3 regions of the Pseudovibrio sp. SCP20 genome follow, and region 2 is predicted to be linked to each of the others. Evidence: predicted binding sites of a transcription regulator. Region 2 holds the regulator's gene; each other region holds the start of a gene.
The links. Region 2 encodes PhoB, which activates phosphate uptake and scavenging genes when phosphate is short. Its sites were predicted from a motif close to TGTCATNNANCTGTCAT; they were not measured.
Positions count from the first base shown of each region.

Region 1 (4,221 bases), on a different contig from region 2:
TGCCCCAGATGCCAAGCACCACGCTCCAGTACGTGCAGAAGCGCAGCGACTTCCACATAAACCGTCGGAATTTACTCTGGCCTTTGGGCTTTCCAGAAGATGTTGCGGCATCCAGCGCCGCCAATGTCTGCTGCTTTGCCTTTCGGCTCGGCTTCTTCGCAGGCCGCTTGGCGGCGGTGTTTTGTGTTTGTCGTGGCCTCTGCGTCGCAGGTTTTCTGCTCGACGCTGAGGGAGTTTGTGGTGCAGGGCGTGGTCGTGGGGACGCCTGCTTGTTCGTGGCCGCAACTCTGTTTGGACGGCGGATGTAATCCTCGTCGTCTTCAGGCCGCAGTGCAACGCCTTGCAGACGAGGACGTTGTGATTGTGGAGGGCGTTTGGGCTGACCGGCACCGGGCTGCTGAGGCGGTCTGCCGGAAGGGCGTTGCCCGGGGCGCACAGGCCTCCGTTTTCTGCCATTTCCATTTTGGCCAGTCGCCATAACTCCAAATCACCCCGATACTAATCACTTATCTCAGGCAATGGCGATCAGATAAGACCGAGCATGCCTGAACAAACACAGGCCACAGACTGCTTGGGAGAGAGACTGTAACCTGGATACAAAACACGAACGATTTTAGGGAAACAGGCTTAATTCTGCGTTAAACCATTCACGCGAATTGCGAAGATCAGCGATCAAAACTGGAGAGCGTTTATCGATATTCGCGCAAGCAAAAAGGGCGGAAACCCGCCCTTCATTGAATGAGATACTTCTGAGAATCTAGCTGGAATACCGGCTAGCATCCTCGCCATAGTAATTCACGTAGCGTGAGTTCAGCTTGGAGACCGGCATAATGATCAGCACATCAGTTGTTCCAAACTGGTGGTCAATTACAGCGCCATCACCAATAAAAGCACCAAGACGCAGATAACCCTTGATGAGCGGTGGCAATGAACGCAGTGCAGCTCGTTGATCGACCTGATCTTTTGGAATGCGGTTCATGTCAACATACTGGTCAGGAAGTGCTGAAACTCGCCATTCTTCGGGAGCTCCTGCAAAATGATGCAGGAAGGAAAGCTGTTCTGCAAGCAGATCAGGATCGGTGCCCTCAATCGAAGCACAACCAATCATCACATCTATATTATGCATCAACACATAAGACCAGATGCCATGCCACAGCAGTTCAACGGTCTTCTTGGTGCGATAAGGCTTCAGAACACAGGAGCGACCAAGCTCCATAAAGTTCAGATCACTGTGACGATCCAAGATGCCCTGAATATCAAACTCACCGGCCGTATAGAAACCACCGTTCAACTCAGCCAGTTCCTGACGGAGCAGGCGATATGTGCCAACAATCTGAGGCTTTAGTTTGGAGAACGGTTTATTGCGAACCTGACTGTTGTGATCCACTACCAGCAGATGATCGCAGATTTCGTCGTAGCTGTCGCGATCAAGGCGGCTCAGCTGCGTTTGAGCATCTGCAATCGCAGACATCTCTTCGTAAAACACTTCGTAGCGCAAACGCTGAGACATCTTGAGTTCTTTGGCGCCATTGGAAAGGCGAACTTCAAGCGGTCCAATCTTACCGAGGCTTTGTCCTGCCTCCGGCATTTTTCCCAGCATTGCCTGTGGGATCCACCGCGGCGCAGGTCGCCCTGCAAGCTTGTTCGGTGTGATTTTTCTTAGGACTTTCATCGGGGAAAGATGTCCAGATCCAGCCATACTATAAATATCTCATATTGCTTAGGTGTTTAAAAAACATTGCAATAATGAGAACGCCTTTCTGAATTTGCACCAATCGAGTAACCCATGTCAATTTTGGGTAGTCAATCTATGATATAAGCTCGTTTTAGGACAGTTGAGTGACATAACACCAACATTTATCCGCTTAAGCGTGCCCATATCTGCTAAACCATGCTGTCACCACAGTTAACCTGAGTATAACAACTGCCTCTTGATATTGAACAGGCTAAATATACCAAGTTACCCCTTAGCATACCGCTTTAGCACAGCTTCGAGATCCTGCTTTTTTAGGGGTTTGCTCAAAAATCCATCTGCACCAGCCTTCAGAGCCTCTTCTTTTGCCTCCGGCATAACATCCGCTGAAACAACATAAATCGGAACCTGAGCCGCAGAATTGCCTTCTCTGCCTCTAATTTGGGAAATCGCTTCCAGTCCATCAAGGCCTGGCATGTGAAGATCCATCAGAACCACATCAAATGTTCCGGTTGCGCTGAGAGTTACAGCCCTGTGCCCATCTTCGGCGAGCTCCGCGTGGTGCCCCAGTTTGCTTAGTAGCGCCTTGACCAGCATCCAATTGATTGGATTGTCTTCTGCCACAAGAACATTGAGATGAGGCTCGTGCTCTTGTGGTTCTGTCGTCTGCTTGATTTCCTCTGGAGCCGCACTGCTTTGCTCATCCGTTTCTTCAACTTCGGGACCAAGTGCAATGACGCGCAACAAAGATGCGCGGCGTACAGGACGTGTCAGATAGCCAGAAAACTCGCCAGTTTTGATATCGGCAATGCGAGCTCGTTCCTGAGGTTTGATGAGCACGATGATCTCAGGAGCATGAATAGAATGCTTTTGATAGAAGTCGCGAATACGTTCAACATACTCTTCGCCAACCAACAGGCGATCAAGCTGAGTTGTGAGTAGATTTGTTTCTAAATCTTCAGTATCAAGTACTCGGGTATGAGCAAAACCGTTGCTGATCAGAGTTCTCTGAACCAGATCAGCTTCAATATGATTACTGGTCAGGATTGCAATGTGCTCTGAATGTTCTTCAATAACCTTATCGACTACCTTATCGACCGGCATTTCAAGAAGGAACGTCGAACCACATCCGAGCTGGCTTTGAACAGTCAGTGAGCTGCCCATCAGTTCTGCAAGTCTCTTGGAAATCGCCAGTCCCAATCCGGCACCATCAAACTTGCGGTCACGTCCATATTCACCTTGTTCAAACTCCCGGAAGATGCGCGCTGCAGTGACGTCATCCATTCCAGGACCGGTGTCTTTTACTGCAAATTCCAAGAGATGATTACCAGCGGAATCCTGCGACACCTGCAAGACCAGTGAAACACCGCCTTGCTCCGTGAACTTGATCGCATTGCCGACTAGATTGTAGAGCACTTGCTGAAGCCGAGCTGGATCACTTTGGATTACCTCAGGGACTTCCGGTGCGATGTAAGAACCGATCTGAAGCCCTTTGGCATGTGCCTTGGGAGACAGTAACTCCACCACACGTTCGACCAACGGTGTCAGTTCTACCGCTCCGGTCTCCAGCTCCAGTTTTCCGGCTTCTATTTTTGAGTAGTCAAGGACCTCATCAATCAGCATGAGAAGCGTTGAGCCAGATGTTTTGATAGCGTTGATGTAGTTCTGTTGCTCGGCGGTTGTTGAGGTGTCGTCAAGCAAATCAGCCATGCCCAGAACGCCGTTGAGTGGTGTCCGTATTTCGTGACTGACCATTGCGAGAAACCGGGATTTGGCTTCACTGGCATTTGCTGCATGGTCCCGGTCTGCACGTAGCTTTTGCTCTGCGTGCCGCCGGTCTGTGACATCCGTGAGGATCCATTGGATGATCGGAGCGCTTCCGCTGCCGTCACGAATGCTTAAACGCAGCAGAGAATACCAACGGGTTCCGTGCTTTGTGCGCAAGGCAACATCTTCTGTTGTTCCTGCGGCACTTTCTTCAAGTTCTGGTGTGAAGTCTTCTGCATAAGGCAAGTGAATGGCTTTGCCCACTTCAATGCCAAATCCAGCAGGAAAGTTCCGCTTTCCAGCATCGTTGATGGAGAGCACGAGACCGCTGCTGTCACAGCGGATAACAATTGCGCCCAGCGCATCCAGAATGGAACGGTGCCGGTCATCGGCTTCACGCAGCTGCCAATCTGCATCACTTGCCAGTTCAGAAGGATCTTCCAGCTGCTCCACCTCACTTTGGATTTGGGCAGCTTTCCAGCTTTGTGCAATCACATCACTTGCAGGAAAACGGCGGAACAGAACAGCGCCGGCACCAAAGGCAAGCAGCACCACATAAAGGCTTTGCGCAGAGCGCCAATCCGTCAGAAGCAGCGCGATTGCAAGACAAACAACGCCAACGAAGATGGAAAGGCTCTTGAGAATAAACGAGGACTGCTCTGAGACTTCTGTTTGCTTGATAAGAGACACGCGAGCCTGAGTAACAACGTGGGTGCTCTCCTCGGTTTTTAGTCTCCGCTTCAACACTGCTTTTGCTCCAG
Region 1 covers NZ_JBYMDH010000002.1:510,687-514,907, reverse strand. Annotated here, with positions in the region: gene AC3CB2_RS10835 (transglycosylase domain-containing protein) at 1-478, opposite strand, end outside; gene olsB (l-ornithine N(alpha)-acyltransferase) at 758-1,600, opposite strand; gene AC3CB2_RS10825 (response regulator) at 1,961-4,207, opposite strand.
Region 1: a site for PhoB is predicted at 1,829-1,845, ahead of olsB (l-ornithine N(alpha)-acyltransferase). Genes of this name have one in related genera too.

Region 2 (4,221 bases):
CCTCTTCACTGGCCAGTTTTTTTCCATATCTCTTAAGGTTTATTCAATACACCTCTAGCGTGTACCGCGTCATATGAAGGTGTCATTCGGCGAGTGCATCTGCACTGCAATTTGTAGTTTACTAGTGTTTTTTACTAGTTGTTTTTCAGTGGTAAATATATGTATTAAATATCAACGGGGTAACGCTATCAGCTCTTACTTTGTGTTGGAAAGAATGCGGTGGAACTTGGTTTAACAAACAGCTCCTATTCTTTAGATTGATAATCTTCTCCCACCACAAGAAGGCTGTTATAGGTAAGTAGTAGTACGGCAATTCTGGGGAAAACCAGAGTCTTCCCCACCTCAATTCTTTGAGGTTATTGCTCGTAGGAACGCCGATATAGTACTGTGCGATAAGAGTTATACACCATCTCGTAGTTACTGATCGCTGCAAGCACACACGCTCAGGTTAGCGGCAAATTCGGATACGTCCGAGCTGAGCGAATACTGTTTTGCGCGCCACTGAAGGAAGACGGGGGCCTTTAATGAGCTGGACAGCAGAACGTGTAGAGTTACTAACCAAGCTTTGGGCAGACGGGTTAAGCGCAAGCCAGATCGCTGGAGAACTAGGCAATGTGACCCGAAATGCCGTAATTGGTAAGGTTCACCGGCTCGGGCTTTCAGGGCGTGCTAAATCAGGGGGCGGTGCAACCAAGACGAGAAAGGCAACTGCCCCAGCGGCAAGAACAGCTTCTCCAATCAAACCGACAGTGACCGAAGCGGTCGCAGCAGCAGCTCCCTCTCCTACTCCTCGACAAGTTCAGCCAACAGTGGCAGGCGCCACCGCTCTTAAAGTTGAGCCAATTGAAACGATCGAGACCGAAATCGCTCCCGTCCCAGTCGCAGAAATCTTTATTCCGGTTTCCGAACGCGCATCCATCCTGACATTGAACGAACGCACCTGTAAGTGGCCAATTGGCGATCCGGGTTCTGAAGACTTCTACTTCTGCGGTCGTCAGTCAGATGCAGGCACACCGTATTGCGCGCATCACCGCAGCATTGCCTATCAGCCAGTCAGCGACCGCCGCAACCGCCGCGCCAGCTAAAACAGACTGAAAGCAAGCGTTATGAGCCGGGTCCAGTGCCCGGCTTTTTGCTGTCTGGATGCCTGTAATGTAACGACTATCCCGCCTGTGGTTGAGGCCTAGTGCTTCTGCGCGCTGAAGGTTTGGCGGGTGACATTGCCCCAGTACGGGTCGTTGTAGCTGTCTTCCTGATAGTGGCCTAATGTGTAGTCGCTTACCACTGCGCGCCAGAAGGCGGTGGCGTGGTCAGCGCCTTCGATCTGTTTGATCTGCCAGTTGCCGGGCATCTGATCAAACAGCGCGCTGGCAAACTGCAGGCCCAGCTTATGTCGTCGGTAGTAAGGCACGACGTAGAACTCACAGACTTCGAACCCCTCCTGCTCATCCTGCTTGATGGCGGCCAGTCCGGCCGGGAGGTCGTTGCTGTACACCAGATAGCCGGTGATGTTGCCTTCCAGCAGCGTGTCCTTGGCGAACAGACCGTTGGCGTCAGGCTGTTTGTGCGTGAGAGGTGAGAACTCTGCCTCGTAAGCCTGGCAGAGATTGTCGTAGATATGAGCGGTTGCTCTATCAACCGTCTTGATTTTCATTTGTTATCCGCATTGTTTTTAGTCTGCACCTCCGGATCAGAGATGCAGCTTCACAATGCGCATATAGCAGAGATCAGTTACCCGACTGCAAACTGGTCGTTGAACGCGTAACCGGCACCGCGGACGGTGCGGATCGGGTCTTTCATGCGGCCTTTGTTGATGGCTTTACGCAGGCGGCCCACATGGACGTCGACAGTGCGCTCATCCACGTAAACATCATGTCCCCACACGCCGTCGAGCAGTTGCTCGCGGGAGTAGACGCGGCCTGGGGCGCTCATGAGGAACTCCAGCAGGCGGAATTCGGTTGGGCCGAGGTGGATTTCGCGGCCAGTTCTGCGGACGCGGTGGGTTTCGCGGTCCAGCTCAATATCGCCGGACTTGAGCATGGTGGAGACAACTTCCGGCAGAGCACGGCGGAAGATCGCTCGTACACGGGCCATAAGCTCCGGGATGGAGAAAGGTTTGACGACGTAATCATCGGCTCCGGTTGCCAGCCCGCGGATGCGTTCAGACTCTTCACCTCGTGCCGTGAGCATGATGATTGGCATGCGTTCGGTTTCTGAACGTGCCCGCAGACGGCGGCAAAGCTCGATACCGGAGAGGCCGGGCAGCATCCAGTCCAGCAAGAGCAGGTCCGGCTGGCTTTCTTGCAGCAGGAGTTCCGCCTCATCTCCTCTTGCGCATACGTCGACATTGTAGCCTTCCGCTTCGAGATTGTATCTCAGCAGCAGGCTTAACGGTTCTTCGTCTTCTACAATCAGTATCTTAGGCATACCCTAGTGCTCTCTTTGCACCTTCTGTTGTAAAGCAGTTTACCGTCATCACTGTGCATGTAAACCACTTTAACCTTTTGTAGTTGCGTCTTTTCTTATCAGAAACGCGAAGCCGCCCTCTGATTTGACACATGAAGTGCCGCGTAATGAACCCGACACTCCAAACCTTTGTTCAACGTGGTCGCCTTCCGGGCTTGCAGCTTCCCAGAGAGCAGCACGTCTCAGACAGCGCTGCTGTCTGCCAGTTCGTCCGTTTTTGGTCGATCAACCGGAAGCTGATTTCCGGAGATCATGTAGTAGATGTTCTCGGCAATGTTGGTCGCATGGTCACCGATGCGCTCAATGTTCTTTGCACAGAACAGCAGGTGGGCGCACATGGTGATGGAGCGTGGGTCTTCCATCATGTAGGTGAGCAACTGACGGAACAGACTGGTGTAGAGCGCATCTACTTCATCGTCACGCAGATGCACGCGCTGGACGACTTCCAGATCACCGGAAGTGTAGGCATCCAGAACGGCTTTAAGCTGTTCCAGCGCCAGATCGGACATGTGTTCTACGCCAACCGCCAACTGTTTGTTGTTGAATTCGCTTTCAATTGCGAGCGTCCGCTTGGCGATGTTCTTGGCCATATCGCCAACGCGCTCCAGATCATTGGAGATGCGCATGGCGGCGATGATGTCGCGTAAGTCGCTTGCCATTGGCTGGCGGCGTGCGATCACGGAGATGCACAGCTCTTCCAACTCGGCCTGCATGTTGTCGAGGCGTCTGTCCGCGGCAATGGTGCGGGTTGCCAGCTCGCGGTCCTGTCTCAGCAGTGCGCTGACGGCATCATGTACAAGTGTTTCTGCGAGGCCGCCCATTTCGACGACACGTCCGGCCAACTCTTTCAGTTCTTCATTGAAGGACGAGACGATATGATCTTTCATCGGATGATCTCCTTAGACCTCCTTGCCTATTATTCTTAACCGAAACGGCCAGTGATGTAATCCTGCGTGCGCTGGTCTTTGGGGTTGGTGAAGATGTCGTTGGTCAGCCCCTCTTCCACCAGTGTTCCTAAGTGGAAGAATGCAGTGCGCTGCGAAACACGTGCCGCCTGCTGCATGGAGTGGGTTACGATCACGATGGTGTAGTTCTGGCGCAGTTCGTCGATCAACTCTTCCACTTTTGCGGTGGCGATCGGGTCAAGCGCGGAACATGGCTCATCCATCAGGATCACTTCCGGAGACACAGCGATTGCACGCGCGATGCACAGGCGCTGCTGCTGACCACCGGAGAGGCCGGTTCCCGGCTCATCCAGACGATCTTTCACTTCCTCAAACAGACCGGCGCGCTGCAGGGAGCTGGCGACAATCTCTTCCAGATCGGCCTTGCTTTGCGCCAAGCCGTGAATGCGAGGGCCGTAGGCCACGTTCTCAAAGATGGACTTCGGGAACGGGTTCGGCTTCTGGAACACCATGCCAACGCGGGCACGCAGTTCCACTACATCAATGCGTGGGTCATAGACATCATCGTTGTCGAGAAGGATGTCACCTTCCACGCGGCAGATGTCGATGGTGTCGTTCATGCGGTTGAGGCAGCGCAGGAAGGTGGACTTGCCGCAACCGGATGGACCGATCAGCGCTGTCACCTGATTTTTGCGTACATCCAGATCCACGCCGTGCAGAGCCTGCTTGTCGCCGTAAAACACTTTCACGTCACGGCCACGCATTTTGAGCGTTTCGCCTTCAGCGGATACGGCTGGTGGGGCGCTTATTGTTGTATCCATTGCACTCTCGGTGTCTGTGGTCATTTCCA
Region 2 covers NZ_JBYMDH010000001.1:357,334-361,554, reverse strand. Annotated here, with positions in the region: gene AC3CB2_RS01655 (GcrA family cell cycle regulator) at 525-1,085, shown strand; gene AC3CB2_RS01650 (GNAT family N-acetyltransferase) at 1,184-1,654, opposite strand; gene phoB (phosphate regulon transcriptional regulator PhoB) at 1,732-2,427, opposite strand; gene phoU (phosphate signaling complex protein PhoU) at 2,649-3,353, opposite strand; gene pstB (phosphate ABC transporter ATP-binding protein PstB) at 3,389-4,192, opposite strand.

Region 3 (4,221 bases), on a different contig from region 2:
CTCCGCAGAGCATGGCGTACCATCCGCTTCCGCCGCTCAGAAGGCTCTTCCATCCATCTCTTACACACCTCAGCTGTCAGATCTGGATGATCCTTTGAGATGTCATTGAGATGATTGGCAACAGACCGGCGCACATACTCGGTCTCGTCATCCTTCAACGCCTCCAACAAAGGCAAACACTTCTCCGGCGCTTCAATGAACCCCTTCAAGCGCTGCCCCCATGGCAGCCGTGGTCGCGTCCCCTCAGAAACGAGCCGTCGCACATGGGCGCTTTCATCCTTGGCCCATTCAGCCAGCAACACCATCGCTTCGTCTTCATAGCGCTCAATGAAAGCACGAATGGCAAACTCAGCAGAAAACCGACTGGTCATCTCTTTCATGGCCGCCATGGAAAACTCAAAGTGTTCCAGACCATAAAGCAGAACGTAATCCGAGTACGGCATGGTGATAAAACCATAGAGCCCATCCCCTTCATGCTCCCAGACAGGTTCATCATCCATAGCCAGCGGGGCAGAAAGTGTTGCCATCATGATCCAGAGCGCGTCGCTGTAATCTTCTGGCAGATAACGACGCAGACAACGTGCCAAATGAAGTGAGCGCTCCTTCAGCTCCAGGCCACTCAATCCCTCCAGCGCTTCCACCATAAAACCAGCACTGTCAAACGCAGGATGAACCTTCGCCAAAGCGGAGGCCACACGTTGGATAGAGGTTTGATTGAAGACCTCTTTAAAAGGCTCAGCCATAAGTCCCCACCACGCTAAAGAACTCCATTGCACCCGCTTTACGAGGCTGATGCTCACGGCTCATATCAATCATTGAAAAATACGCCTGCCCGGCTTCATGCTGACCAGCCGCAGCAAATGCCCGCTCACTCGCGCTGCTGTCCGCCCAAACCACAATATCAGCGTAAGCACCATCCTCATGCTTCACCAGTGAACGACGCACAAAGCCCTTATGCCTATCCAGAAACTCACTCTGAAACCGCTCAGAAGCAGCGATAAGATCCGCTTCCGTCTTATCAGCAGCAAGATGAAAAGGAGCAAACTCAATCACTTGGTTGGTCATCATTATTATCCTTAAAAGTCTCGATGACCCGTTTGTATGGACAAATATGCCATTTAATGACACATTTCTTTCATGACCACAGAGAGAACCAGAGCAACGGCACTAGAACGCCTTGATCGACTTGAGCAGATCGAAATGCTGCTGAAGTCCGGCGAGTGCCCGACAACCCATGATCTGGCGAAAGAACTCGGTATTTCTCAAAGAACCCTGTTCCGGGATCTGGAGCTGCTCCGAGAGCGCGGCCTGCCGATTGAAGCGGACAAAGGCCGCGGCGGCGGCATTCGCCTGCAATCACGTTGGGGAGTTGGTCGTCTCAAACTGGAGTATAAAGAGGCCATCGATCTGCTTATCAGCCTCGCCATCGCAGAGAGCATGCACTCCCCTCTCCTACTGGCCAATCTCAAGCCAATCCGCCGAAAACTGATCGCCTCTTTCTCCCCGGAACTGCGTTCCCGAGTCGACACCCTGAAGTCCCGCATCTGGATTGGAGGAACAGCTTCGGTCTATGTCTATGGATCCTTTGAGGAAATCGACAGCGAGGCCATGAGCCCGATCAACGAAGCCTTTCTGATGAGCAAATGCATCCAGATCGAGTACAGTGATCAGAACGGCAATCTCTCCCAGCGCACCATCGAACCGCACTATCTCTTCCTGAGCTATCCGGTTTGGTACATCATGGCCTGGGACCACCTGCGCAACGCCGTCCGCACCTTCCGCCTCGACCGTATAAAATCCGCCCAAATGCTCGAAAAAAACTTCCCCTTAAAACCCAAGCAACCCTTCATAGACGCCATCGACGGCATAGAACCAACGACACCGTAAGCGCAGTTTCTCTGGGTTTCGCACCACGTCATCAAAGCTTCAACAAACATTCATAGGCCTGCCATGCGAGGCCCCTAACCAGAAAGCACTTAACCGCAAAACTATTCTGATGGGGGGATTTTCCATGCGAGCTCTTCGCACTTCACTTATGTGCGGCATTTCAGTTGCCATGCTGGCAGCGGGCCTCTCCGCTGCAACTGCATCTGAAGCAAAGTTCTTTAAACGCATCGCGACCATGCCGGTTCACGAAACACTGGCTGAAGGCGTAGACCGCAAGTCTGAAACCGTGGCGGAAATCATCGCAGCGTCTGAGGACGGCATGACCCTAGCCTTCACCGATGGCCCTCAGAATGAGATCGTCTTCCTCGATGCTTCCAACGCCGCGCAGCCAGTCCCAGCAGGGCGTACCGCACTCGGCGGCGAACCAACTTCTGTAGCAATTTCAGGCAACTACGCGCTTGCAGGCGTAAACACCTCTGAAAGCTACACCAAGCCGTCCGGCTACCTCGCAGTCATCGATTTGGCGACCAAACAGATCGCCGCAAAGTGCGATGTAAAAGGCCAGCCTGACTCCGTAGCTGTTTCCAAAGACGGCAAGTTCCTCGCAATCGCTATTGAAAACGAACGTGACGAAGACCTGAACGACGGCGCGCCGCCTCAGCTGCCAGCAGGCTTCCTAACCATCTTCGATCTGGACGAAAACGGCATGCCGACAAACTGCGATGCTGTACGCACCGTGGAAATGACTGGCCTTGCCGCTGAAGGTGGCGATGACCCAGAGCCAGAATACGTCGCCATCAACAGCAAGGGCGAAGCTGTTGTAACTCTTCAGGAAAACAACCACCTCGCTATCGTGGATCTGAATTCCGGCAAGATAATCAACCACTTCTCTGCTGGTACCGCAACCGCTCAAAACGTGCCGGTTAAGAAGGCGCGTCTCTCTGATGCCTCTGGTTCGAAGGTGGATGTTCCTCGGGAACCGGATGCTGTGGCGTGGATTGATGATAATCGCTTCGTGACGGCCAACGAAGGGGATTACAAAGGCGGCTCCCGTGGCTTCACCATCTGGAACAAGGATGGCACCATCGAGTTCGACAGCGGCAACCAGATGGAACATCTGGCCATGTCCCACGGGCATTACCCTGCCAAGCGCGCCCACAAGAAAGGCACTGAGCCAGAGGGCGTAACTGTTGGCAAGTACGGCGGCGAAACTCTGATCTTCGTGAACTCCGAACGCGGAAACTTCGTCGCTGTCTACCGCGACACGGGCGCAGAGCCTGAGTTCGTCCAGTTCCTGCCAACCCACATTGGCCCGGAAGGCCTGCTGGCGATCCCATCCCGCAATCTTTTCGTTGTCGCAAACGAAAAAGACAATGTGGAAGACAAAGTCCGCGCCCACGTTGGCCTCTACGAGTTTGGCGCAACCTCTGCTGAGTACCCGCAGCTGGTCTCCAACACCGATCCGGAAACCAACGCACCAATCGGCTGGGGCGCAATCTCCGGCATGGTGGCAGACAAAGAGGACGCTAACAAACTCTATGCCGTCTCTGATAGCTTCTACGATAAAGCCCGCATCTTCACGCTGGACGTTTCCAAGCAGCCAGTTGAAATCACAGGCCACATGGACCTGACAGGCGGCACTGCGAAAAAGTACGATCTGGAAGGCATCGCCCTGCGCAAAGAAGGTGGCTTCTGGCTGGCATCTGAAGGCAACGCCAAAAAGGAAATGGAACACTTCCTACTTCAGGCTTCTGCCAACGGTGAGATCCAGAAAGAAATCAAACTGCCAGTAAGCCTCGTAGCACAGGCCAAGCGTTTCTCACTGGAAGGCGTGGCCGAGTTTGAGATGAACGGCAAAACTCTCGTAGCTGTCGCAGTTCAGCGTGAATGGAACGACGATCCAAAGGGCATGACCAAGATCGGCATCTACAACCCTACCGATGAAAGCTGGGGTTTCGTCCACTACCCGCTGGACGCACCGCGTAGTTCCGCTGGCGGTTGGGTCGGTCTCTCCGAGATCACAGCTCTCGGCAACGGCAAGTTCGCTATTCTGGAGCGTGACAACAAAGGCGGTAAGGAAGCAGCTATCAAACAGGTGACCACGGTCTCTCTGCAAGGCATCACCCCTGCCCCACATGGCACCGAGCTGCCAGTACTAACCAAGAAAGTCGTACTCGATCTGCTGCCAGCCATGTCCGCAACCAATGGCTGGACACCGGATAAGGTGGAAGGCCTGGCAATCACCAAAGATGGCCGCATCCTCGTCTCTACCGACAATGACGGCGTAGACGATGCCAGCGGAGAAAGCCTCTTCTTCTCCATGGGTGATGCAGC
Region 3 covers NZ_JBYMDH010000008.1:27,069-31,289, reverse strand. Annotated here, with positions in the region: gene AC3CB2_RS22930 (DNA alkylation repair protein) at 1-743, opposite strand, end outside; gene AC3CB2_RS22925 (hypothetical protein) at 736-1,068, opposite strand; gene AC3CB2_RS22920 (helix-turn-helix transcriptional regulator) at 1,138-1,887, shown strand; gene AC3CB2_RS22915 (esterase-like activity of phytase family protein) at 2,012-4,221, shown strand, end outside.
Region 3: a site for PhoB is predicted at 1,914-1,930, ahead of AC3CB2_RS22915 (esterase-like activity of phytase family protein). Genes of this name have one in related genera too.